2 regions of the Oscillibacter sp. PEA192 genome follow, and region 2 is predicted to be linked to the other one. Evidence: predicted binding sites of a transcription regulator. Region 2 holds the regulator's gene; the other holds the start of a gene.
What was found. Region 2 encodes NrdR, which represses ribonucleotide reductase genes. Its sites were predicted from a motif close to CACNANATNTNGTG; they were not measured.
Positions count from the first base shown of each region.

Region 1 (11,991 bases), 300 kb from region 2:
CAGACGCCCTGTATGACGCCCATGTGGCCCACGGCGGCGCTCCTGTGGTCAGCGAGGGCAGCTCCGCACCCTTCCGGGATGTGGGCTCCTGGTCTCCGTATTTCGAGGCGCTCTGTTGGGCTAAGGCCAGCGGCATCGCAGGGGGCTATGCAGGCGGTGCCTTCCGTCCTGCGGCACCGGTGACCCGCCAGCAGGCGACGGTGATGCTGTACCGCTATGCCAAGACCACGGACCTGCCGCTGGAGAAGGGGAGCGACCGGGATCTGGCCGGATACCGGGACGTGGATACCATCCCAACCTGGAGTCGGGAGGCTGTCCAATGGGCCGTGCGGAACGGCCTGTGGTTCTCCGGCAGCGCCACGGAGTTGCAGGCGGCGGAGAACGTCTCCTGGGAGGAGCTGACCGTTCTGACCCAGCGGCTGTTCCTGGGCGGGATGCCCGCGGCTGCCTTGTCTGCGGCGCCGGAGGGGCTGACGATGGAGCTGCAGCAATGCACTACCACCGGCGCGGTTGTGGTACTGCAAAATGCGGCGGAGGAGACCTTCTCCTATGGGGCGGACTACGGTCTCTATCGGCAGGTGAACGGCGGCTGGTATCAGATGAACAAGGAAATGGACACCATCGCCATTGCCTATGAGCTGGCCCCGGGAGAGAGCCGGAAGCTTACCCTCAGCTGGGGAGAGCTGGACTGGGGCGGCGTCCTGCCCGCCGGGACCTACTGCGTGGCGCAGGGCGGGTTGCTGGGAGAACAGCAGGTCACCGTCTCCGTCACCTTTGCCATCAAATAAACGCCAGGCGGCCGCCGAAAAACCGGCGGCCGCCTTTCCATTGGGTGAACGGTTTCTTGCGATCCCGCCCAGACCGAAAAATCTCCCCCTCTTCTGGAGGAGTGAAGAGAACAGCACAGGCCGCCGGGAACGCCCAGCGGCCTGTACGGATTCTTGAGAAGGTGGCCCGGCGTCAAACACAGAAGCGGCAGGCCGCCAGGGCCGCCACAGCGCCGTCCGCGCAGGCGGTGGTCAGCTGGCGGACCTCCTTGGCGCGGAGATCCCCTGCCGCAAAGATGCCGGGAATCGGCGTCAGGCAGTCCTCCCCGGCGGCGATAAAGCCCGCTTCGTCCACCGGCACCCCCAGAGACCGGGCCAGCCGGCTCTCTGGCAGCAGACCCACCGCCTGGAACAGCGCAGAGACCGGCAGGTGGGAGACTTCTCCCACAGCGGTGTTCCGCAGGGTCAGGCCGGTGAGGCGTTCCGATCCCTCCAGGGCCTCCACCACGGTGGACCGCAGCAGCGTGAGGTTGGCGGTCTTCTCCGCCCGCTCCACCAGAATGGGATCCGCCCGGAAGTCCGACCGCCGGTGGATCACCGTCACATGGCGGCAGATGTCTGCCAGATACAGCGCATCCTGCAGGGCGGTGCTGCCGCCTCCGGCCACTGCCACATCCTGTCCGGCGTAAAAGGCTCCGTCGCACACAGCGCAGAAGGAGATGCCGGCCAGACGATCCTCGCCCGCAAGGCCCAGGGTCCGGCGCCGCATCCCGGCGGCCAGGATTACCGCCCCGGCGGTATAGGCACCGTAGTCGGTGACCACCCGGCTGGGCGTGCCGCTCTGGATCTCCAGCGCCTCCTCCAGTTCGATTCGGGTCTCCAGGGCCTCGGCCTGGCTGTACAGCCGCTCCGCCAGTTCAGCGCCGGACACGGCGGGCAGGCCCGGAAAGTTTTCCACCTTGGGGGAGGAGGCGATCTGCCCGCCGAAGCTCTCCCGCTCCAGCAGCAGAACGGACTTTCCTGCCCGGCGGGCGTAGACGGCGGCGGTGAGCCCGGCCGGGCCGCCGCCCACGATAATGATGTCGAAATACTGGTCCATAGATGTTCCTCTCTGATGACTGACAGAAGATAAGGGAGACTTCGCAGCCCCCCGCATAGTAACCGCTGTACCGCGGGTGCTGCTCCGCAGAGACGGCATTTTGGAGCTCGGAAAAGGAGGGACGAGAGTCCCTCCTTTTTCGTTGTTTACACGCTCTGCGAAGTGGCGAATTTTTTGATGGTGGAGGCGTTCACCAGCTTCTCCACCTGCTCTCCGTGGCGGACGATCAGGGTGGGGGCCTGCTGGATACCGTACCGGGCCACCAGCTCCCGATGCTCGTTCACGTCCATCACCTGATAGGCGATGCCCGCCTTCTCCAGCTCCCGCTTGGCGATGCTGCAGTTGGGGCAGGTCTTGGTGGTGAAGAGGAACAGGCCGTCCTCGCCCCGCTCCGCCGGTGTGCTGGGCGCGGTGCCGGCTGCGGGCTCCGTCGCAGCATCCCGGTCGCAGAGGCGGCGGCCCTCCAGCCGGGAGTTTTCCACCTGGTACTCCTGCCGGTCCTTGAACTCCTGGACCTTGCCGTCGTTCCAGTTCTGGACAGGGCGGTAATAGCCGGTGATGCGGCTCCACACCTCGCAGGTCTTCCCACACTTGGGGCAGGTAAAGTGCTCGCCCGAGAGATAGCCGTGGTCCGGACAGATGGAGTAGGTGGGGGACATGGTGTAGTAGGGGAGCTTGAAATTCTCCGCGATCTTCCGCACCAAATTGGCAGCCGCCTTCCAGTCCGGCAGCTTCTCACCCAAAAAGGCGTGGAACACAGTGCCGGAGGTGTACAGGGTCTGCAGGTCATCCTGGATGGCCAGGGCCTCGAAGATGTCGTTGGTGTAGCCCACCGGCAGGTGGGAGGAGTTGGTGTAATAAGGCGTGTCACCGGGGTTCTTGGCAGCGGTGATGATATCGGGATACAGTGCCACGTCATGCTTGGCCAGCCGGTAGGTGGTGGACTCGGCGGGGGTGGCCTCCAGGTTGTAGAGGTCGCCGTACTGCTCCTGATAGTCCATCAGCCGCTCCCGCATGTGGTTCAGCACGTCCTTGGCAAAGGCCTGGGTCTCCGGATGGGTCAGGTCCTTCCGCAGCCACTTGGCGTTCAGGCCCACCTCGTTCATGCCGATGAGGCCGATGGTGGAGAAGTGGTTGTCAAAGGTGCCCAGGTAGTATTTGGTGTAGGGGTACAATCCCGCATCCATCAGCTTGGTGATGACGGTGCGCTTCACCTTCAGGCTCCGGGCGGCGATGTCCATCATGTGGTCCAGCCGCTCATAGAACTCCTCCGGCGTCTGGGAGAGGTAGGCGATCCGGGGCAGATTGATAGTCACCACGCCCACGGACCCGGTGGACTCGCCGGAGCCGAAGTAGCCGCCGGACTTCTTCCGCAGCTCCCGCAGATCCAGCCGCAGGCGGCAGCACATGCTGCGCACGTCAGAAGGCTCCATGTCAGAGTTGATGTAGTTGGAGAAATAGGGGGTGCCGTACTTGGCGGTCATCTCGAACAGGAGGCGGTTGTTCTCCGTGTCGGACCAGTCAAAGTCGCGCGTGATGGAATAGGTGGGGATGGGATACTGGAAGCCCCGGCCGTCGGCGTCGCCCTCGGTCATGATCTCGATGAACGCCTTGTTCACCATATCCATTTCCTTCTTGCAGTCGCCGTAAGTGAAATCCTGCTCTTTGCCGCCTACGATGGCCGGCAGGTTCTCCAGGTCACGGGGCACGGTCCAGTCCAGGGTGATGTTGGAGAACGGCGCCTGGGTACCCCAGCGGGAGGGAGTGTTCACGCCGAACACAAAGGACTGGATACACTGTTTAACCTCTTTCTGGGAGAGGTTGTCCACTTTCACAAAGGGGGCCAGATAGGTGTCAAAGGAGCTGAACGCCTGGGCACCGGCCCACTCGTTCTGCATGATGCCCAGGAAGTTCACCATCTGGTTGCAGAGAGTGGAGAGGTGGCTGGCCGGGGTGGAGTTGATCTTGCCCGGGATACCCAGGCCCTGCTGGATCAGCTGCTTCAAACTCCAGCCGGCGCAGTAGCCGGTGAGCATGGAGAGGTCGTGGAGGTGGATGGCGCCGCTCTTGTGGGCGTCGGCAATCTCCTGGTCATAGATTTCAGAGAGCCAGTAGTTGGCGGTGATGGCGCCGGAGTTGGAGAGGATCAGGCCGCCCACGGAGTAGGTCACGGTGGAGTTCTCCTTCACCCGCCAGTCGTTGATATGCAGGTAGTTGTCCACCAGCTCCTTGTAGTCCAGCATGGTGGAGTTCAGGTTGCGGATCTTCTCCCGCTGCTTGCGGTAGAGAATGTAGGCCTTGGCCACGTCGGCATAGCCTGCCTTGCTGAGAATGTCCTCCACGCTGTCCTGAATGTCTTCCACGGTGATCTTGCCGTCATGGATCTTATCCTGGTAATCCGCCGTGACCCTCAGGGCCAGGAGATCAATGATGTCCGGATTGTACTCCATGTGGGTGGCCTCAAAGGCCTTGGTGATGGCGGTGCTGATCTTGGAGATGTCGAAAGAGGCGATCTTTCCATCCCGCTTGACGACCTGATACATGAAACCCCTGCTTTCTCTATGATAAATTCAATTCCCTGCTCCTGACAAGTCAATGGGCGCTGACGCGCCCCGTATTTTCCATTCTACCACTTCCTGGGGGCTTGTCAATTAGAAATGCCACTATATCTTGTATGCATTTTCTGTGAAAACGCTGAATTTTTCCATATCTAGTCAATGCCGCGCAGCTCCACAGCTCCAAAGAACGGCCGGACCCGCTCCGCAAAGCCCTGCAGCTGCTCTGCTGTAAAGCCGTGATATCCCCGGCCGATCAGATTGCCGGAGTCCACAAAGTTCTGAAGATAGTACCGGGGCGCCCCTGCCAGCCAGGCGGCGATGGCGTCCAGGTCCTCCGGCCTGTGGAGCTCCCGCACCAGGGTGGTGCGGAACTCATAGTCCACGGTGCTTTTCCGCAGCAGACGGATGCTCTCCTCCACCGGGGCGGGGTTGAAGCCCGGTATGCCGACGGTTTCGGCATACCGCGCCGGAGCGTTTTTCACGTCCATGGCCACATAGTCCACAAGGCCCTGGTTCAGGATCTCCGCCAGCCGGGCAGGATCACAGCCGTTGGTATCCAGCTTCACGGCAAAGCCCAGTTCCCGCACCTTCCGCAGAAAATCCGCTGCGTCCGGCTGGAGCAGCGGCTCCCCGCCGGTGAGGACCACCCCGTCCAAAAGCCCCCGGCGGGAGGCCAGGAAGTCCAGCACCTCCTGCTCCGGGATCTCCGGCGTCTCCGCCAGCCGGGTCACCAGCAATGCGTTGTGGCAGAAGGGGCACCGCAGGTTGCAGCCACCGGTGAACACCGTGGCCGCCAGCTTTCCCGGGTAGTCCACCATGGCCAGTTTCTGAAGTCCGTGAATGTGCATGGCTGGATCCCTCCATAAGCACAAGATGTTGCTATTCTAAACTGATTTTTCCACAAGAACAAGTGGTGGACGCAACAAAGACAAAAAAGTTCCCGGAGGCACAGCCTCCGGGAACGGGAAAGACGGGATTCAATTCTTGCGGAACCGGGAGAGGAAGTCCTGCGTCTCCTGTTTCTGGGGATTGCCGAAAACCTGCTCCGGCGTGCCCTCCTCGCAGATGACGCCCTGGTTCATGTACACCACATGGCTGCTGACGTCCCGGGCAAAGGCCATCTCATGAGTCACCACCAGCATGGTCATGCCCTCCTGGGCCAGGTCCTGCATGACGGAGAGGACTTCTCCCACCATCTCCGGGTCCAGGGCGGAGGTGGGTTCGTCGAACAGCAGCACCTCCGGCTCCATGGCCAGGGCCCGGGCAATGGCCACCCGCTGCTTCTGGCCGCCGGAGATCTGCCGGGGCTTGGCTTGGATGTAAGGCGCCATGCCCACCTTTTCCAGATACTCCATGGCCCGCTTCCGGGCGGTCTCCTTGTCCTTTTTCAGTACCTTGATCTGCCCGACCATGCAATTTTCCAGCACGGTCATGTTGTTGAACAGGTTGAAGGACTGGAACACCATGCCCACATGGGAGCGGTACTGGGGGGCATTGACCTTGGGACCGGTGACGTTCTGGCCGCGGTAGAGGATCTCGCCGCTGGTGGGGGTCTCCAGCAGGTTGATGCACCGCAGCAGGGTGCTCTTGCCGGAGCCGGAGGCACCAATGATGCTGGTGACATCGCCTTTTTTCACGGTGAAATCGATGTCCCGCAGCACTTCGTGGCTGCCGAAGGACTTGCTCAGATGCCGGATCTCTAAAATCATATCGTCCATGTTGTCAGCGATCTCCTCTCGTACGGCCGTGCTGCAATTCCTGACGGACCCGATCCCGGTACTCTTTGCTCCGCTCATCGAAGGGAGTGCCCCGGTCCGGGTGGCTGTATGTGCCGGCGGCCATGGTCAGATGGTCCGTCTGTGCCAGCTTGTAATCGCTGCTGCCGTCCATTCGCTTTTCCAACCAGCGCAGCAGGAAGGAGGCGATCAGCGTCATGGTGAGGTACCCGGCCATCTCCACCACGGCGGAGGGGAAGTACAGGTAGCTGGCGCCCACCGCCGCCCGGTGGGCGGAGAAGAAATCGGGGAAGCCGATGATGAACATGACGGACGTATCCTTCACATTGATGATGAAGTTGTTGCCGATCTGGGGCAGGATATTCCGGATGGCCTGAGGCAGGATCACATGCAGCATGGTCTGCACATGGGTCATGCCGATGGCCTTGGCGCCCTCGGTCTGGCCGGGGTCGATGGAGATAATGCCGCCCCGGACGGACTCGGCCATGTAGGCGCCGGTGTTGATGGACACCACCAGAATGGCGGCCATCCAGATGCTGTCAAACCGCACGGCGTTGTCCGTAAAATAGGGCAGGCCGTAATAGAGGAACACCGCCTGCAGCACCATGGGGGTACCCCGGAAGATCTCCACGTAGATCCGGACCACTGCCCGGATCAGCGCCAGAAAGAACCGCTTGACGGGCGGGGCGTTCTTGCTGTGGGGAATGGTGTTCAGAATGCCGCAGACGAATCCGATCAGGCAGCCGATGGCGGTGGCCACCAGTGCCAGAATCAAGGTATTGCGGATGCCGGGCAGATAGTGGGACACGCCGTAGTTCGACCAGAGCTTGGCAATGTCGGATGCCAGCTGGAACAGTTTCTCCATGGAGGCAGACTCCCTTCGGTAAAGAGTTGATATGCGGGAAGCAGGCGGGAGGACAGACTGTCCTCCCGCCGCGGGTCATTCTGGAAAGTGTTTACTCGCTCAGGGGCTGAATGGCGATGGCCTCGTTCATCAGGGTGTTGAAATCGTCCGCCGTCATAGTGGAGAGCACGCTGTCAATGGCCTCCTTCAGCTCGGTGTTGCCCTTCATCACGGAGATGCCGATGTTGATCTCGCCCTCGTCAACCTCAAAGTTGTCGTCGGAGTCTGTGAAGTCCAGAATCTTCATGTCGGGATAGGCGGCCACGGCACCCATAGCGGTGGGCATATCGGTGCAGATGAAGTCCACGGCGTCGGTCTCCAGGGCCATCAGCATGGCGGGGGCGGTCTCCGCGGCAGTCTGGACCTGGGCGCCCTCGATCTGAGGCAGGCAGGAGTCATACCAGATGGTGGCGATCTGCGCGGTGCAGGTGCCGCCGGAAAGGTCGCTGATGCCGGCGGCGTTGGCATAGGGGCTGTCCGTCTTGGTCACACAGACGATGGAGGCGTAGTAGTAGGGGCCGGCGAAATCCACCTGCTCGCTGCGCTCGGCAGTCATGGACTGGCCGGCAATGACGGCGTCAAAGGTACCGGTCTGCACGCCGGGAACCAGAGAGTCCCAGTCGGACTGAACCACTTCCAGCTTCCAGCCGTTGGCCTCGCAGATCTGCTTGGCGATCATCACGTCGTAGCCGTTGGCATAGGTGCCGGGCACGTTGGAGATGGGCACAGCGCCGTTGGAGTCGTCGCTCTGGCTCCAGTTGTAAGGGGCGTAGGCGCACTCCATGGCGATGGTCAGCACGCCGTCCTCCACGCCGGAGGAGCCGGCGGTCTCCCCGCCTTCAGCGGTGGTGCCGGAATTGCCGGAGTCTGCAGTGTCGCCGGAGCTGCCAGTGCCGCCGCAGGCGGCCAGGGACGCTGTCATGGCCAGAGCCATCAGCAAGGTCAACAATCTCTTCATGTTTCTTCACCTTTCTCATCTCAAAAAAGATTCCGCGGCGGTCACAGACCTCCTCCGCGCCTGCCGCCGGCGGAGAGGAGAAAAAATGGACCGCTTTGTCAAGCGGTCCATGGAAAATACGGAAAGAAGCCCCCGGCAGGGACGATCCCGAACAGCCATTGATAGCGCTTCACAAAGGTTTGTGACAGTCCGGCAGGTATTCCCTGACGGCCCAGCACCAGAAGGACAGGCATCGTCCCGGCACTTCGGCGGCGGACCCTTCCCCGTCCGGCGGCTGCCTGGCCTTGCCGGAGCGGTACTGATGAACGCCGCGCCTCTATCTGAGCGATCCAATTTTGAAGGTATCCTATCACGTTCTCGGGGAGATGTCAACGCCCCTTCCCAGAAAAATGCCAAAAATCCCGCAGATTTGTGCAGATCATAGAAGAAAATGCCAAAACCGTTGCGCACTGTGGGGAAAATGTGGTATGATGCTCCCTGCACACACGGCGCAAGCGCCGGGAGAGGAGTGTGGAAGTATGATGCAGGCGGCGGAACTGGCGGTGCTGGACTGGCTCCAGGCCCATCTGCGCTGCGATTTTCTGGACGCGGTGATGCCGTGGATCAGCCGGATCTGCGACCACGGAGAGATTTGGATCCTGCTGGCGGCGGTGCTGCTGCTTCTGCGGAAGCACCGCTGGACAGGGATGTCCCTGTCCTTTGCGCTGATTCTGGATCTGATCTGCTGCAATATCGTTCTGAAACCCCTGGTCGGCCGGATCCGGCCCTTCTTGGTGAATACCGCGGTGGAGCTGCTGACAGCACCCCCGGCGGACGCATCCTTTCCCTCGGGGCACACGGCGGCGTCCTTTGCGGCGGTGTTCGCCCTCCGGGCCTCCGGCAGCCCTCTGTGGAAGCCTGCCCTGGTACTGGCGGCTGGTATCGCCTTCTCCCGGCTGTACCTGTACGTCCACTGGCCCACCGACGTGCTGGGGGGCATTCTGGTGGGCGCCGCCGCAGGCTGGGCAGGCGCGCGGCTGGCAGACGCCCTCCGCCGCAGGCGGGAGCGGCTGGGCCGCAGGGCATAGCGGAAAAAACGGACCGGACGGCTTGCCGTCCGGTCCGTGCGGCTTCACGCGGCGTTCTCCCTGGCCTGAAGATATTTCTTCACAGCGAAGATGCCCGCCACCGCTGCCACGCCCAGTAGCGTCTCCGCCGCGTCGGTGTGGCTGACGATCATCTGCCGGACGATGGTGAACAGCAGCACGTCCACCACCGCGTCGGCGGTGTGCAGGGCCAGCATCTTCACGAACTCAATTCCCATCACCAGCAGCAGTGTGGCGGAGAGGAAATCCCCCAGGGCGAAGGCCTCTGGGGAGAGGAGCAGGGTCCGGCCAGTCTCCCGGAACAAAAATACCGCCCCGCAGACGATCACCAGCAGGATCACGGCGGCGATGAGCAGCTCCAAAGCACGGGCGGCCTTCAACAACAGGATGTGGGCGGGATGACGATTCATGGTGCCTCCTTGCGCCGCGGGACGGCAGAGTGAAGATAAGAATTAAAAGATAGGGGATAAGAGATGCACCTCTCCGGGAAGTATCTCTTAATCTTTTACCTGGGCCTTGGACTTGCAAAAGCGAAGAACCCGTAAAAATGTAGGGGCGGCAATCTGCCGCCCGGCGGGAATGGTGTGGGGGCGTCGTGTTACCCCTCGTCGATGTCGAGGCTGCCGACGGGAGCCCCGGAGGGCAGAAATTTTTCGCCGTCGGACACTGTCAGGTACATAAAGCCTGTGGAATCCGCTGATTGGTACACCAGCGTACCGTCCTTGACGGCAAAGCGGTTGACGAATTTTTCATCATCTGTGGTGAGGATCACGGTGTCTCCGTCCAGTTTCCAGGTGCCGAGCCCAAAATAGCTGCTCAGGGCTCCTTCGGAACAGCGCATACTTCCGTCACTGTTGAGGGCGATATAGAAATCGCTCCCAAACCCCTCTTTTTCGTAGATGTAGACCTGGTCGGCGAGGTCGTCGGCGGTTACCGCTGCCGGCTGGCCGGAACAGCCCGCCGCCATGAGAGTAAAGAGCAGGAGCAGGGCGGAAAACAGACGGCACTTCATCATGATGTAGCCCTCCTTTCCATGATCCGAAAACAGGACCGCCTCTCCATCAATCTATCACAGACGGCGGCCCATTGCAAGGCAAACCCGCCTTGCGTAAACGCCGGATTTGGGATATACTATATCTCTATGGAAAAATCAGCCTGCGGGCAGGAGGAACTCCCCATGAAGCTCATGGTCATCGACGGCAACAGCATCCTGAATCGGGCCTATTACGGCATCCGTCCTCTCACCACACGGGACGGGCTTTACACCCACGCCATCTTCGGATTTCTCACCACGCTCCTTCGACTGGAGGGGGAGGAGGCACCGGACGCGTTGTGCGTCACCTTCGACGTCCACGCTCCAACCTTCCGCCATCAGGCGTCGGAGGCCTACAAGGCCACCCGCAAGCCCATGCCGGAGGAGCTCCGGGTCCAGGTGCCGGTGCTGAAAGAGGTGCTGGACGCCCTGAACATTCCCCGTTATGAGCAGGAGGGCTGGGAGGCCGACGACCTGATCGGCACCATCTCCCGCAAGTGCGAGGCGGACGGCTGGGACTGCGTGGTGGTCACCGGCGACAAGGACAGCCTGCAGCTCATTACCGACCACACCATGGTGAAGCTGGTGTCCACCCGCATGGGGCAGACCACCACCAAGGATATGACGGAGACCGCCTTCCAAGAGCAGTACGGCTTCGCCCCCATCCACATGATCGACCTGAAGGCCCTGATGGGGGACAGCTCCGACAACATCCCCGGCGTCCCCGGCATCGGGGAGAAGACCGCCATGGCCCTGATCCAGCAGTACGAGAGCATCGACAACCTGTACGCCAAAATGCCGGACATCGAGGCCAAGCCTGCCGCCATCCGCAAGCTGGCGGAGGGGGAGGAGAGCGCCCGGGAGTCTTACTGGCTGGCCACCATCGTTACCGACGCGCCTCTGGACTTCCATCCCGAGGAGAACCTGTGCCGGAAGCCCGGCCCGGACGCCTACCCGCTGTTTTTGAAGCTGGAGTTCACCAAGCTGATCGAGAAGTTCGGCCTGTCCCCGGCGGAGCAGCCAGCGGCGGAAAGGGCGGACTTCACCATGACCGTGGAGCAGGTCACAGAGCCTGCTCAGACGGAGCGGCTGCTGGCCCTCTGGCGAGCGGCGGACCATGTATCGGTGCTGGCCCTGCCGGACCTGACGGGCCTCTCTGTGGTCTGCCGGACCGGGGCGGACACCGGCGTCACGGCGGAGCTGTTCTTCGACAAGTATCAGGGGGACTGGAACGCCCTTTTGAACGCCCTGTTCGCGGCGGACGTCCGCAAGGTCTCCCACAATGTCAAGGACCTGACGCGGACGCTGCTGGAAAACGGCCTGCGGGCGGAGGGCTTCGTCTTCGACACCGCCCTGGCTGCCTACCTGCTGGACGCCACGGCGGGAAGCTATGACCTTGCCCGCCTGTTCGTCGCCTATTTCAACGAGGAGCTGCCAAAGGCCCTCTACCTGGAACCGGACGCATTCTCCCTGCTGGGGGACGCCGCCGCGGCGGAGGCCAGCTTCGACAGCTACGCCGCCGCCGTGGACGCCCTGTACGGCGCCCTGGCGGAAAGACTGGCGGAGCGGGGCCAGATGGACCTGCTGCATGAGATCGAGATGCCCCTCTGCGCCGTGCTGGCGGAGATGGAGACCGCCGGATGCAGGGTAGACGCCAAGGCCCTCGGTGCTTTCGGGGATCTGCTGGCCCGGCGGAGCGCCGAGCTGGAACAGCAGATCTACGCCATGGCGGGGGAGGAATTCAACATCAACTCCCCCAAGCAGCTGGGGGAGATCCTCTTCGGCAAGCTGGGCCTGCCCCATGGCAAAAAGACCAAGACCGGCTGGTCCACCAACGCCGATGTGCTGGAA
Region 1 covers NZ_AP018532.1:789,967-801,957, forward strand. Annotated here, with positions in the region: gene DN611_RS03780 (S-layer homology domain-containing protein) at 1-788, shown strand, start outside; gene DN611_RS03785 (NAD(P)/FAD-dependent oxidoreductase) at 961-1,866, opposite strand; gene DN611_RS03790 (ribonucleoside triphosphate reductase) at 2,013-4,409, opposite strand; gene DN611_RS03795 (anaerobic ribonucleoside-triphosphate reductase activating protein) at 4,577-5,272, opposite strand; gene DN611_RS03800 (amino acid ABC transporter ATP-binding protein) at 5,402-6,142, opposite strand; gene DN611_RS03805 (amino acid ABC transporter permease) at 6,147-7,025, opposite strand; gene DN611_RS03810 (transporter substrate-binding domain-containing protein) at 7,117-8,022, opposite strand; lysine riboswitch at 8,177-8,349, opposite strand; gene DN611_RS03815 (phosphatase PAP2 family protein) at 8,541-9,089, shown strand; gene DN611_RS03820 (hypothetical protein) at 9,134-9,517, opposite strand; gene DN611_RS03825 (hypothetical protein) at 9,706-10,122, opposite strand; gene polA (DNA polymerase I) at 10,285-11,991, shown strand, end outside.
Region 1: the regulator NrdR is predicted to act here: its motif matches at 4,528-4,541, upstream of DN611_RS03790 (ribonucleoside triphosphate reductase).

Region 2 (11,991 bases):
GGCCACACGGAAGTGCTTAGACTTGGAGCCCCAGTAGCCCTTCGCCATCTTCAGGATCTTATTTCTTCTCTTGCGCGTCATCATCGCGCCCTTGACTCTAGCCATTTCAAAAACCTCCTATTTGAACGTCTCGTGTCTTACTTGTAGGGGATCATCTTGCGGATGGCATCCACATTGGTGGTATCCGCATAGCCGCCGGCACGCAGACGACGAGTGCGCTTGGTATCCTTCTTGGTCAGGATATGGCTCTTGTAGGCCTTGGCGCGCTTGACCTTTCCGGTCTTGGTCAGATTAAATCTCTTCTTTGCACCACTGTGGGTCTTCAGCTTCGGCATAATGGTTGCTCCTTCCGTATCGTTGAAATCAGATTACTTGCCGGATTTGGGGGAGAGGAAGATGGACATCATCCGGCCCTCCAGCTTGGCGGGCTTATCCAGATTGGCGGTTTCGGCGCATTGTGCGGCAAACCGGTCCAGCAGGTCCCTACCGATGTCGGTATGGGCCATCTCCCGGCCGCGGAATCGGACCGAGACCTTGACGCGGTTGCCGTCGGCGATGAACTTCTGCGCGTTTTTGAGCTTCGTATTGAAATCCCCGATGTCGATGCCCGGAGACATCCGAATCTCTTTGATCTCCACCACGTGCTGGTTTTTTCTGGCCTCTTTTTCCCGCTTGCTCTGCTCGAACCGGAACTTGCCGTAGTTCATCAGCTTGCACACGGGGGGAACGGCCTGCGGCGAGATCTTGACCAGGTCCAGGCCCTGCTCGTCGGCGATCTTCAAAGCTTCCGCAGGGGGCATGATGCCGAGCTGCTCGCCCTCGGAACCGATCAGGCGAATCTCCTTGTCTCTGATCTCCTCGTTCAGTTCATGCACTACTTTACTAATGGTCGAAGCACCTCCATCTCAGAATCACAAAACGCGGATACCATGCAGGCATCCGCGCAACAACAAACCACCGCCCGGTGGTCTGATTACAGCAGTGTAAACCTCTTTGCCAAATCGCTGGAGGTGAGGCGGATGCAGTCAGCCTTCTTTGTTTTGCTGGATTAGTATAGCACCCTTTTGTCCTTTTGTCAATCCATTTTTTCCTCCGGTGACAAGGTTTTTTCCAGCCTCCGCGTATAATTTCCGCAGCTGGCGGTGAGACTATGCCATGTACTCAAGCAGGCGAAAGGAGGTGTCCTGATGAGCAACCGCGACAACCAGAACAAGCGCGATGCCGGCCAGACTCAGCAGAAGGAGAACCGTGAGAACAGCCAGCAGAACCAGAACAAGGCCCAGAAGGAAAACCGCAAGTAACTCCCCTGGAATCGCCATACGGCGGGGCAGACGCCCCGCCGTATTTCTTTTGGAGAGAAGGGCTTACCGCCGGATGAACTGGAGGTTCACATCCACGTTGCCGCCGATACCGGCCACAGAGCACTTGCTGGAATACTGCCAGTAGTCCATGTGATAGTACAGGGTGGGGTACAGAAGCTCGGAGCTCTCGCTCTTGTACTCGGGGTACCAGGAGAGATACGGCTCCAGAGCGCCCTGGTCATATTTGATGTAGCTGACATACTGTCCGGCGTAGACCATGGCGTCGTAGCCGGCCTCTTCGATGCGCTCGCAGAACGCCACTGCGCAGGCGGTGGCCATCTCCGGCGTGGTGCCGTAGACCCGGTAGGTGCTGTCGTGCATCTCCCAGTCGTAGGCCACGGGGCCGTCGATCTCGTGGCCCTCCAGCAGGCTGATGACAAAGTCCGCCTCCTCGATGGCCTCCTCCACGGTGATGGCCTGGGCGAAGAAGTAGACGCCGGTCTCGATGCCCGCCGCCATGGCCCCGTCAATATTCTGGGCGTAGAAAGCATCCTCCATGATGCTGCCGGAGCCGTAGCCCCGCAGGCCGATCCGCACCATGGCGAACTCCACGCCGTCGGCCTTGGCGGCCTCCCAGTCGATGGTGTTGTTGGCGCTGGCCCGGTTCTGATAGGCGGACACGTCGATGCCGAAGCGGGTCCGGTAGTCGTCACCGGTATAGATCAGGCGGTCCGGACGGTCCGGGTCCCACATGAAATCTCCCTGGGAGAAGCGGTTCCGCTCCACCCCGGCGTAGATGGGGATCTGTTGGTTGCTGTATGTCAGATACTCCCCTGTGGTCTCCGAGGGCGTGTACACGTCGCCGGGCTGGATGGCCGGCGGCTGCTCCGGCTCCTCCGGCCGCTGGGAGAGGTCCGTGACCACGGCGCTGCCGAAGTTCCGTACCGCGCCCTGGATGGTCACGTTCTCCAGGGTCACCGTCCCGGTGACGCCGGGGGCCAGAATCAGATCCCCCGTGATGGTCATGTCCTGGAGGCAGGCCCCCTCCGCCGCGTTGACCATCACCGTGCCCTCCACGTCCTGGGTGTAGGTGGTGCTGGTCTGGATCAGCACCTCGATCATGTTGTCCAGGATCGTCACGATCTCCGCCCGGGTGATGGCGTCCGTGGGACGGAAGTACCCGTCGGAGGAATCCGTGATGTAGCCCAGGGCGGACATCTCCGCCAGATACGGCTTCGCGTAATCCGCCACCTGGTCCGCATCCAGGTAATAGACCGTCGCGCTCTCCCCCGAGATGTTGAAGGCCCGTGCGATCATGGTCACCGCCTGCTGGCGGGTGATGGTGTCCCCGGCCAGGGCCTGCCCGTTGTTGCCCAGGTAAACGCCGGAGGCGTGGAGCTTCAGGATGGCATCCTCCCAGTAGTTCCCGCTCAGATCAGAGAACGTCCCGGCGGGCGAGGTGCTTTGGAATTTCAGGAAGCGGTCCAGAATGCCCGCAAAGGCGCCCCGGGTGATGGAGTTGTCCGGCCGGAATGTGCCGTCCTCATAGCCGTTGATGATGCTGTACTCCTCACTCCATTTCGTGATGGCGGTCTCCGCCCAGTGGCCCGTCGTATCGGTAAAGGCCGCCCGGGCCGGCAGTACCAGAGACCCCACTGTCACTGCCAGCACCAGCAGCGCCGCAAACACCCGTTTTTTTCCCATGATCCGCTTCCTTTCCTGTTTTTTCGACATACCGTGTCCCAAAAAAGTCCCACCGCAGTGCGGAGGGACGCTATAATTGGTTTACATATTATCACAGCCGCTTCTCCCTGTCAATCTCCCGCAGGCAGAAAACGGGCTTTGCAAATTTTTCCGGAAGGTGAATAATCAGGGCAAGCTGGTCCGTGTTATGGGTGAAAGGAGCTGAGGACCCTGACTTCGTTTGGTACCGACGAATCCATCCGCCGCACGGTGGCTGCGTATAGCCCCATGCTGCTGCGGATCGCCATGACTCGCCTGTCCTCTCCCGCCGACGCGGAAGACGTGGTGCAGGAGGTCTTTTTGAAGCTGCTGACCACCCGGCCGCACTTCCGGGACCTGGAGCACGAAAAGGCGTGGCTGATCCGCACCACGCTCCACCGGGCCTGCGACGTGGCCCGGGCGGCGGAGCGGCGGAATCTCCCCCTGGAGACCGCGGAGGTCCTTCCAGGCGGAGAGATGCCGGAGCCCTCCCCCATCCTTTCCGCCGTGCAGGCCCTGCCGGCAAAGTACAGCGCTGTCATCCACCTCTATTATTATGAGGGCTATTCCATCAAGGAGATTTCCAAGCTGCTGCAAATCCCCCTCCCTACCGTGGGGACCCGACTCTCCCGGGGGCGGGAGCGGCTGCGCCAACTTTTAAAGGAGGATGTGGAATGAATCGCCAGAACTACCGCGCCGCATTTGACGCCGTGGACTTCTCCCCGGACTTCGAGGAGCGGACTCTTCAAAAGCTGGCAGCCATGCGGCACGCATCTGAAAAGGAGCAGAACAAGATGTCCATGAATCGCACGAAAAAAATTACCCTGCTGGCTGCGGCGGCCGTGGCCCTCCTGGCCGTGACTGTGTCCGCCGCCGTGCTGTGGCTGACCCCCGCCCAGGTTGCGGAGGAACTGAACGATCCAATGTTGGCGGAGGCCTTCCAGAGCGAAGCCGCCGTGATCCTCAATGAGACCCAGACCGTTGGGGACTACACCGTCACCCTGATGGGGATGGTCAGCGGCGCCAACATCTCCCAGTGGTGCGCCGATGTCCAGGAAAGCCGCACCTATGCCGTGGTGTCCGTGGTCCGGACGGACGGCACACCCCTGACAGAGGAGAACTATGACGTGGTCCCCTGCGGGGCCTTCACTGTTACGCCCCTGGTGTCCGGCTATGATCCCCGGGCCGTCAACGTGTTCACCCTGAACGGTGCCTGCTCCTCCTTTCTGCGGGACGGCCGGGCCTATTATGTACTGGACACGCAGAGCCTGGAGATATTTTCGGATCACACGGTATATCTCGCGCTGTATGAGGGATTCGCCGCCCCCTCCTATGAGCGTTTCTCCCTGGCAGAAGACGGCACAGTGGATCTGCGGGACAATGTGACGGGCTGCATGTTCACCCTGCCGCTGGACACACATACAGCCGATCCGGACGCTGCCCGGGCCTTTGTGGAGAGTACCGGTATCCCATGGGAGCCTATGACGGATGCGCAGCTGGCGGTGCAGGAGGCGCATGAGGACCTGGAAGTGGAGAAATCCGCGGACGGGGTGGGGAACCAGACCTTCCTGATTCAGGAGGCCAACTGACGAATTGCATACAGCAAGGGCGGAGAGGGAGCCCCTCTCCGCCCTTGTCTTTTCTGGTCAAGCTGTTTGTGTTTGCGGGGGCCGCGGGACCGGAACCACCGCGTCCCGCAAAATGGACTCTGAGCGGAAGGCCGACAGCGCCAACCCGATCAGGGCGCAGTCCACCATGCTGTGGAGATTTCCCGTCACCAGAGGGATCTGGGCGCTGAACAGCACAAAGCCCAGATTCAGCGCCGCCGCAAAGGCCGACTGCACCGCCAGCGTCAGGACAACGGCCAGTGCCAGCAGCTTTCCGCTCTGGCTTTGCTGGCAGGCACATCGCCGCAGCATCCACAGCAGCAGGACAGCCAAAACTGCCAGCAGGAGCAGATAGGGCAACCACCCCAGTTTGTAGACCATGGTGGTGGGCAGAAAATCGTGGTTCCACTCCGGCAGCATCATCTCCGGGAGCAGTTCCCTGCCCCAGACCGTTTGCGGCTGGATTGAGAGGTCTCCTCCCTTCCCCATCAGGCGGGATGCCCCAAGTATCCGGCGAGCCATTACAGCCTGATACCCCGCCCCCTGTGGGTCTATCTCCGGGTGCAGGAGAATCTGAATCCGCGCTGCATTATAGCCCGCCACAAACAGAAGCCACAGCACCGCTCCAGTCATCACAGCGGCCAGTCCGCCCACCGCCGCCAGTCCCTGCCGCCGGGGCACGGTGAACCAGTCCATCTGGATAGCGAGCAACAGCAGAAAGCAGCCAATAACCATCACCTGAATCATCCCCTGAATAAAGGGCGCACACATACAGACCACCGTCAAAGGGATGCCGCCCGCCACGGCAGCCAGCAGGCCCCGCCAGCCCTTTCCCCGGCAGGCATACAGCCACAGTGCGTAGACTGCCGGATAGAACAGCACCACATACCGGGTGAAATAGGATGCGTTGTTGACAGTCGGGGAGAGATGCAGAGACAGCACTCCAACGGCCACCGCACCGATGTACACCCACTTGGCCCAGCGCAGCAGCCGGGAGACGTCCAGGAAGTAGGCTCCGACCAGCACAGCAGCCCCGGTCACCACTGACAGAGCACAGCGCAGCGGATCCAGATCCTCATCCCAGGGTGCTCCCGCTCGGGTGAGGGCGTACCGCAACCAGCCGCCCACCAGCAGCAGCGCCAGGGTCAGGCCCAGCATCCCCCACTGGGGCCTGGGCCGGTGGAGGCGGTCCAGGTCCGCGCCCACGGCCACCGGGTCCCCCATATCCTCCACTGCCAAGCGCTCCGCCTCTTCCGGCGGATGGCCTTCGGCCAGAAATTCCTCCTGCTGGTCCTCCAGATGAGTTTCCAGCTCCCGGGCCGCCACAGTCCGGGCCCGCTTCCAGCGGATTTGTGCCTCCACCGCGTCCAGATAGCCCCGGACGCTCTCAGGTCCCGGCACAGCAGGCACCTCCCCCCAGCACACGGCCCACGGCATCGGCATAGGTGTGCCACGCCGTCTCCTTCTCCCGCAGGGCGGCCTCCCCCGCCTTTGTCAGATGGTAGTACCGCCGGGGCTTACCGGCAGCGGCCTCCCGCTCGTAGGCGGTGACCAGCCCTTTTTCCTCCAGGCTGTGGAGGAGGGGGTACAGGGTCCCCGCTTTCAGGTGGAACACGTCCTCCGACCGCTGCCGCAGCTCGCTGGTCATCTGGTAGCCGTACTTGTCCCCGTCCTCCAGCAGCTTCAGGACCAACAGGGCCATGCTGCCGCTGACCAGACTCTTATCGGCCTCCATAGACTTCCTCCTTATATAGATATTCTATATATTTTGACAGCGCCATTATATATCGATTTCCTATATAAGTCAAGTAAAAAAACCGCCCGGACCAGATGGTCCGGGCGGCAATTCGTTATTCCACAGTCACACTCTTGGCGAGGTTCCGGGGCTTGTCGATGTCACAGCCCCGCTGGAGCGCCACATAGTAGGCGAACAGCTGCAGGGGCACCACGCCCAGAGAGGGCTGGAGCATGGGATGGGTTACCGGCACAGAGACAGTGGCGTCGGCAGTCTTCTCCATCTTTTCCCGGAAGTCCTCGGTGGTCAGGGCCAGCACCTCGGCCCCCCGGGCCTTCACCTCCACCACGTTGCTCATGGCTTTGTCAAAGAGAGGCGCGTAGGTTCCCAGGGCCACCACCAGGGTCCCCGGCTCGATCAGGGAGATGGTGCCGTGTTTCAGCTCGCCGGAGGCGTAGGCCTCCGAATGGATATAGCTGATCTCTTTCAGCTTCAGGGAACCCTCCAGGCCCATGGCGTAGTCCAGGTTCCGGCCGATGAAGAAGATGGAGTCGTGGTTGAAGTACCGGGAGGCGTAATACTGGATGTCCTCCGTGTGGGAGAGGAACTGGCGCATCTTCTCCGGCAGCAGCTGCATCTCGGAGAGAATGGTGTCATACTCGCTCTGTTCCACCGTACCCAGCAGGTCCGCCAGATAGAGGCCCACCAGATCCATCAGCACCAGCTGGGTGGTGTATGCCTTGGTGGTGGCCACGGCGATCTCCGGCCCGGCCCAAGTGTACAGCACGTCATCCGCCTCTCGGGCGATGGAGCTGCCCACCACATTGACGATGGCCAGGGTCCGGCCGCCCCGGCGCTTGGCCTCCCGCATGGCGGCCATAGTGTCCAGGGTTTCTCCAGACTGGCTGATGACGATGACCAGAGTCTTTTCGTCCACCAGAGGATCACAGTACCGGAACTCGGAGGCCAGCACCACCTCCACCGGGCGGCGCAGCAGCTTTTCCCAGCTGTACTTGCTCACCACGCCCACATGGTAGCTGGAGCCGCAGGCGATGACGTAAATCCGGGAGAGGTCGCGGACGTACTCCGCCGTCAGATGCAGATCGTCCAGCACCACACGGCCGTCCCGGATGCGGGGGGAGATGGTCTTGCGGACCGCCTCCGGCTGCTCCATGATCTCCTTGGCCATGAAGTGGGCGTAGCCGCCCTTCTCCGCTGCGGACACATCCCAGTCCACCAGACTGTGGGTCTTCTCCACCGGCAGCAGCTCGTCGTCAAACACGTCCACGCTGTCGGCGGTGAGGACAGCGATCTCCCCATCGTCCATGTACACCACGTCCCGGGTGTACTTGATGACAGCCGTCACGTCGGAGGCGATGAAGTTGCCGTTCTGACCGTAGCCGATGATGAGGGGGCTGTCCTTCCGGGCGGCAATGAGGGCGTTGGGGTAATCCGCACAGATGATGCCGAAGGCGTAGGACCCCTCGATCCGCCGCAGGCAGCGGCCCACAGCCTCCAGCATGTTGTGGCATTCGTTGTAGTGGAACTCCAGCAGCTGTGCCACCACCTCCGTGTCCGTGTCGGAGGTGAAGTGGACGCCCTGGCGCATGAGGTGCTCCTTGATTTCCAGATAGTTTTCGATGATGCCGTTGTGGACGAGGGCGATCCGCCCGTTCTCGCTGACGTGGGGATGGGCGTTGATGTCATTGGGCTCCCCGTGGGTGGCCCAGCGGGTATGCCCGATGCCCAGGTTCCCCTCCAGGTCCGCGCCGCCGTGGATCAGGTCGGATAAGACCTGAAGCCGCCCCTTGGTCTTGCGCACCTGGAGTCCCGCCGTCTCGGACCGCACCGCCACGCCGGCGGAGTCATACCCCCGGTACTCCATCCGCTCCAGGCCGTCCAGCAGAATGGGGGCCGCGGGCTCGTTTCCTACAAATCCGATGATTCCGCACATATTCGATAATCCTCCTGAAGATTCTGTAATGAATGGTCAAAAGGACAAACACGCAGTCATTTGTCACTTTCTTCACGGTCACAGCCCCCCTTGTTTTGCGGTTGCCCGCATATTTGCCGGCTGTGTACGCGCCCGTGGGCACGGAAGGGCATCCGCCGAATCCTTCGATACTCCCTTCCCCTCGTCGTCCCGCCGCTGGCGGCGGGCGCTGGCGCTGTGATGGGCCGCGGCCCATAAACTCCTTTCACATCTGCGATTTTTCTTTTTTTGATTTTGATGCGGTCACTATAATATGCGCCTGATAAGCCCATCTTAAATAGGTCTGTTAAGACGATTCAGCACATATTGACCGTTGACTGGCTCTACATCTCTCAAAAATGATACTCCATGATATGTTCCCCCTTGCTATCGTATTTCCCGTTAAACCGGAAACCAATCTGTTGATAAAGCTTGATTGCATGGGGATTATTCTCATACACGCTAAGATATACCGTGCCGCTCTGATACTCTGTATGCAATCTGTCAAGAAGCGAAAGCACCGCCTGTTTTCCATATCCTTTTCCCTGATATCTTTTATCAATGAGCAGCCGATCCAGCCATAGCTGTCCCGGAGCCGGCTCTGGAAAATAGCCGTACATAGCAAAACCAATCAGCGTGTCGCTGTCATAAATACCAACAGGCCGCCACAGCTCCAATTCATCTGCCTCCCGCAAGCACTCGCTTACACTCTCAATAAAACCAGCCTGCTCAGAAAAGACAGTCAAGCCCTCAACTTCCCTGCGGTTTTCGGCGTTTACCGATTTGAAATGTAATTGTTTGTGAACACTTGAATCCATCATTATTTTTTCTTATTAATTCTCAAAACTGTTGCTGTATAACTCTATATTTTCTTTCCATGCTTTACAAGAATCTCCCCCTCCTGGGGGAGCCTTATCCCGGATAAAAATCCCGTTCCGGCAGATACTAGCGGAACGGAGGGATTTTCGCCATGATAACCGCCTTTGTCCGAACGATCATTCTCTATTTCCTTATTGTGGTCGGGATGCGCCTGATGGGCAAGCGCCAGATCGGCGAGTTGGAGCCCAGCGAGCTGGTGCTGACCATGATGATCTCCGACCTGGCCGCCGTGCCCATGCAGGACTTCGGCATTCCGCTGCTCTCTGGCCTGCTGCCGATCCTGACGCTGCTGGCCCTGTCACTGCTGCTGAGTCAGCTGTCTCTCCGCAGCCTGCGGCTGCGGGCGCTGATCTGCGGGACGCCCACGGTCCTGATCCGGGGCGGCAAGCTGCAGCAGGACGCCATGCGGAAGAACCGCTTTACCATCGATGAGCTGATGGAGGAACTGCGGGAGCAGGGCGTCACCCGCATCGAGGACGTGAAGTACGCCGTGCTGGAAAACTCCGGCCAGCTGACCGTCTTTCCCTGGACAGCCCAGCAGCCGCCCACGGCGGAACAACTGGGACTGGGGCTGGAGGATGATGTGACACTGCCCATGGTCATCATCAACGACGGGCGGGTCATCCACCGCAATCTGACCGCCTGCGGCCGGGACGAGAACTGGCTGCGCAAGCAGCTGTCCCGGGAAAAAGCCTCCTCTCCCCGCGAGATCTTCCTCCTGACCCTGGACGAACAGGGGCAGGTATTCTGCGTCCGAAAGGAGCGAGAGTCATGAGGGCGTATGGAATATCCGTCGGCATCCTGGCAGCCATCCTGGTCTTTTCCCTGTGGAACAGCTCCTACATGACCGCCAGCACCGTCCGCTGGCGGGAGCAGCTGCAGCAGGCGGACGCCCAAGCCCAGTCAGAGGCCTGGACCGAGGCCGTGGATACGCTGGCAGGCAGCTATGACGACTGGTCGGAAAGCCAGACCTACCTCCACATCGTGGCGCGGCATGATACGGTGGACGACGCGGAGGCCATGTACCGCCGGGCCCTGGCCTTCGCCGCCACCCGGGAGCTGACGGAGTTCCGGGCGGAGATCTCGGACCTGCGGGATCAGCTCCGGCTCCTGGCGGAGACGGAGCGGCTGGATATCAAGAACGTCCTCTGACGGCCTTCACCGGTTGTCGGCCAGGAGCTTGTTCAGCTCTGTCATAAAGGTGTCGATATCCTTGAATTGGCGGTAGACGGAGGCAAACCGGACATAGGCCACCTGGTCCACGTTTCGCAGCCGTTCCATCACTTTTTCGCCGATGGCCTCTGTGCTGATCTCCCGCTCCATGGAGTTCTGCAGATCCTGCTCGATCTCCTCGGCGATCTTTTCCAGCTCCGCCAAGGGCACCGGCCGCTTTTCGCAGGCGCGGATCATGCCGCCCAGCACCTTCCGCCGGTCAAAACTCTGGCGGCTGCCGTCCTTCTTCACCACCACCATAGGCAGGCTCTCCACCGTCTCATAGGTGGTAAATCGCTTGCCGCAGGAAAGGCACTCCCGCCGGCGGCGGATGCTGCTGTTTTCGTCCGCGGGCCGGGAATCAATGACCTTGCTCTCACTGTAACCGCAATAGGGACACTTCATACTGGACCTCCAAACGCTCCGCCGGCGCCCGGCCGGCAGGTCTTCCCGTGTCTGAGGCCGGGCGGAGAGCCCCTCCGCCACGGCCGTCTTGGGGTTATTATATCATACCCCCGGGAAATGTGGAACACATCATTTGGAATTTTCTGAAAATGTCTCTGTCCGCCGGACGGCTCAGAACACCGGTCGCTCCTCCCCGTTGAAGGCAAAGATGGCGTAGCTCCGGCCATGGATACGGCGGATATGGGCAAAGCAGAACAAGGCGGTCAGCGGAAAGGGGCGGCCCACGTCATAGGGCACCGCCAGCTCTCGCCGCCCCTGCTCCTCCCGGACAAGGACGCCCGGCACAAGGTGCAGCTGCTCCCGAAGCCATGGGGAACGGAGACGCACTGCCGAGCGCTCCAGCGGCGTCCAATCCTCCGGCTCCGGCGGATGGGCAGGGCGGATCTCCCCCTGCCGCAGCTTTCCTAGAGGGGCTGTCAGCCGGGCGGAAAACCGCCGCCGGATTGTGGCCCGGTCCCCACAGGGCTCCAGAACGCCCAGCCGCAGCTCTCCCCGGTCGCCCACCGCCCAGGCGCACCAGAGGCCCTCTCCCGGCAGGCGGCACCGGGCCTCAAACCAGGTGTACAGCGCCTCCTGCTCCGTGATGAGCTCCCCCACAGAGAAACAGCCCTGCATCAGTGGAAACTTGTCCATCGCTCTGCCCCCTCTCCAAACGGCCCCGCCTGGCACAACCTATGCCCAGGCGGGGCCGTTTATGCGGAGATCAGGCGACGGTGTAGCTGCCCCGGACCAGCAGCTTGGTGGTGCCGGCCGTGGCGCGGACGCCCCGGCCCTCAATGGTCATCATGTACAGGTGGTTCTGGACCAGCGCACTGCCGTTGTTCAGCGCTGTGGCTGCGGTCTCGTCAATGAGACCGGGGCTGGAGGGAGAAACGCACACAGCCGTTCCCACTCGCAGCATTACCTCACAGCCGATGTCCCCAGTGAGGACTTGTCCGCTGGTGAGGGTCACCACAGTGAAGTTGGACGCGGCACCGGCTCCGCTGCCTGCCGAAATGCCCAACTGGGCATTCCGGGCGGCGATCTTCTGGTCCACCCGCTCCATGATGGAGTCCATGAACGTCTCGTTCAGGTAGCTCAGGGTCACCAGCGGGTCGT
Region 2 covers NZ_AP018532.1:1,092,934-1,104,924, reverse strand. Annotated here, with positions in the region: gene rplT (50S ribosomal protein L20) at 1-105, opposite strand, end outside; gene rpmI (50S ribosomal protein L35) at 138-335, opposite strand; gene infC (translation initiation factor IF-3) at 369-875, opposite strand; gene DN611_RS05315 (S-layer homology domain-containing protein) at 1,365-3,005, opposite strand; gene DN611_RS05310 (RNA polymerase sigma factor) at 3,255-3,701, shown strand; gene DN611_RS05305 (hypothetical protein) at 3,698-4,612, shown strand; gene DN611_RS05300 (permease prefix domain 1-containing protein) at 4,670-6,031, opposite strand; gene DN611_RS05295 (PadR family transcriptional regulator) at 6,018-6,365, opposite strand; gene glmS (glutamine--fructose-6-phosphate transaminase (isomerizing)) at 6,481-8,319, opposite strand; gene DN611_RS05285 (GNAT family N-acetyltransferase) at 8,691-9,158, opposite strand; gene DN611_RS05280 (DUF421 domain-containing protein) at 9,308-9,991, shown strand; gene DN611_RS05275 (DUF4363 family protein) at 9,988-10,368, shown strand; gene nrdR (transcriptional regulator NrdR) at 10,375-10,833, opposite strand; gene DN611_RS05265 (hypothetical protein) at 11,005-11,526, opposite strand; gene DN611_RS05260 (hypothetical protein) at 11,597-11,991, opposite strand, start outside.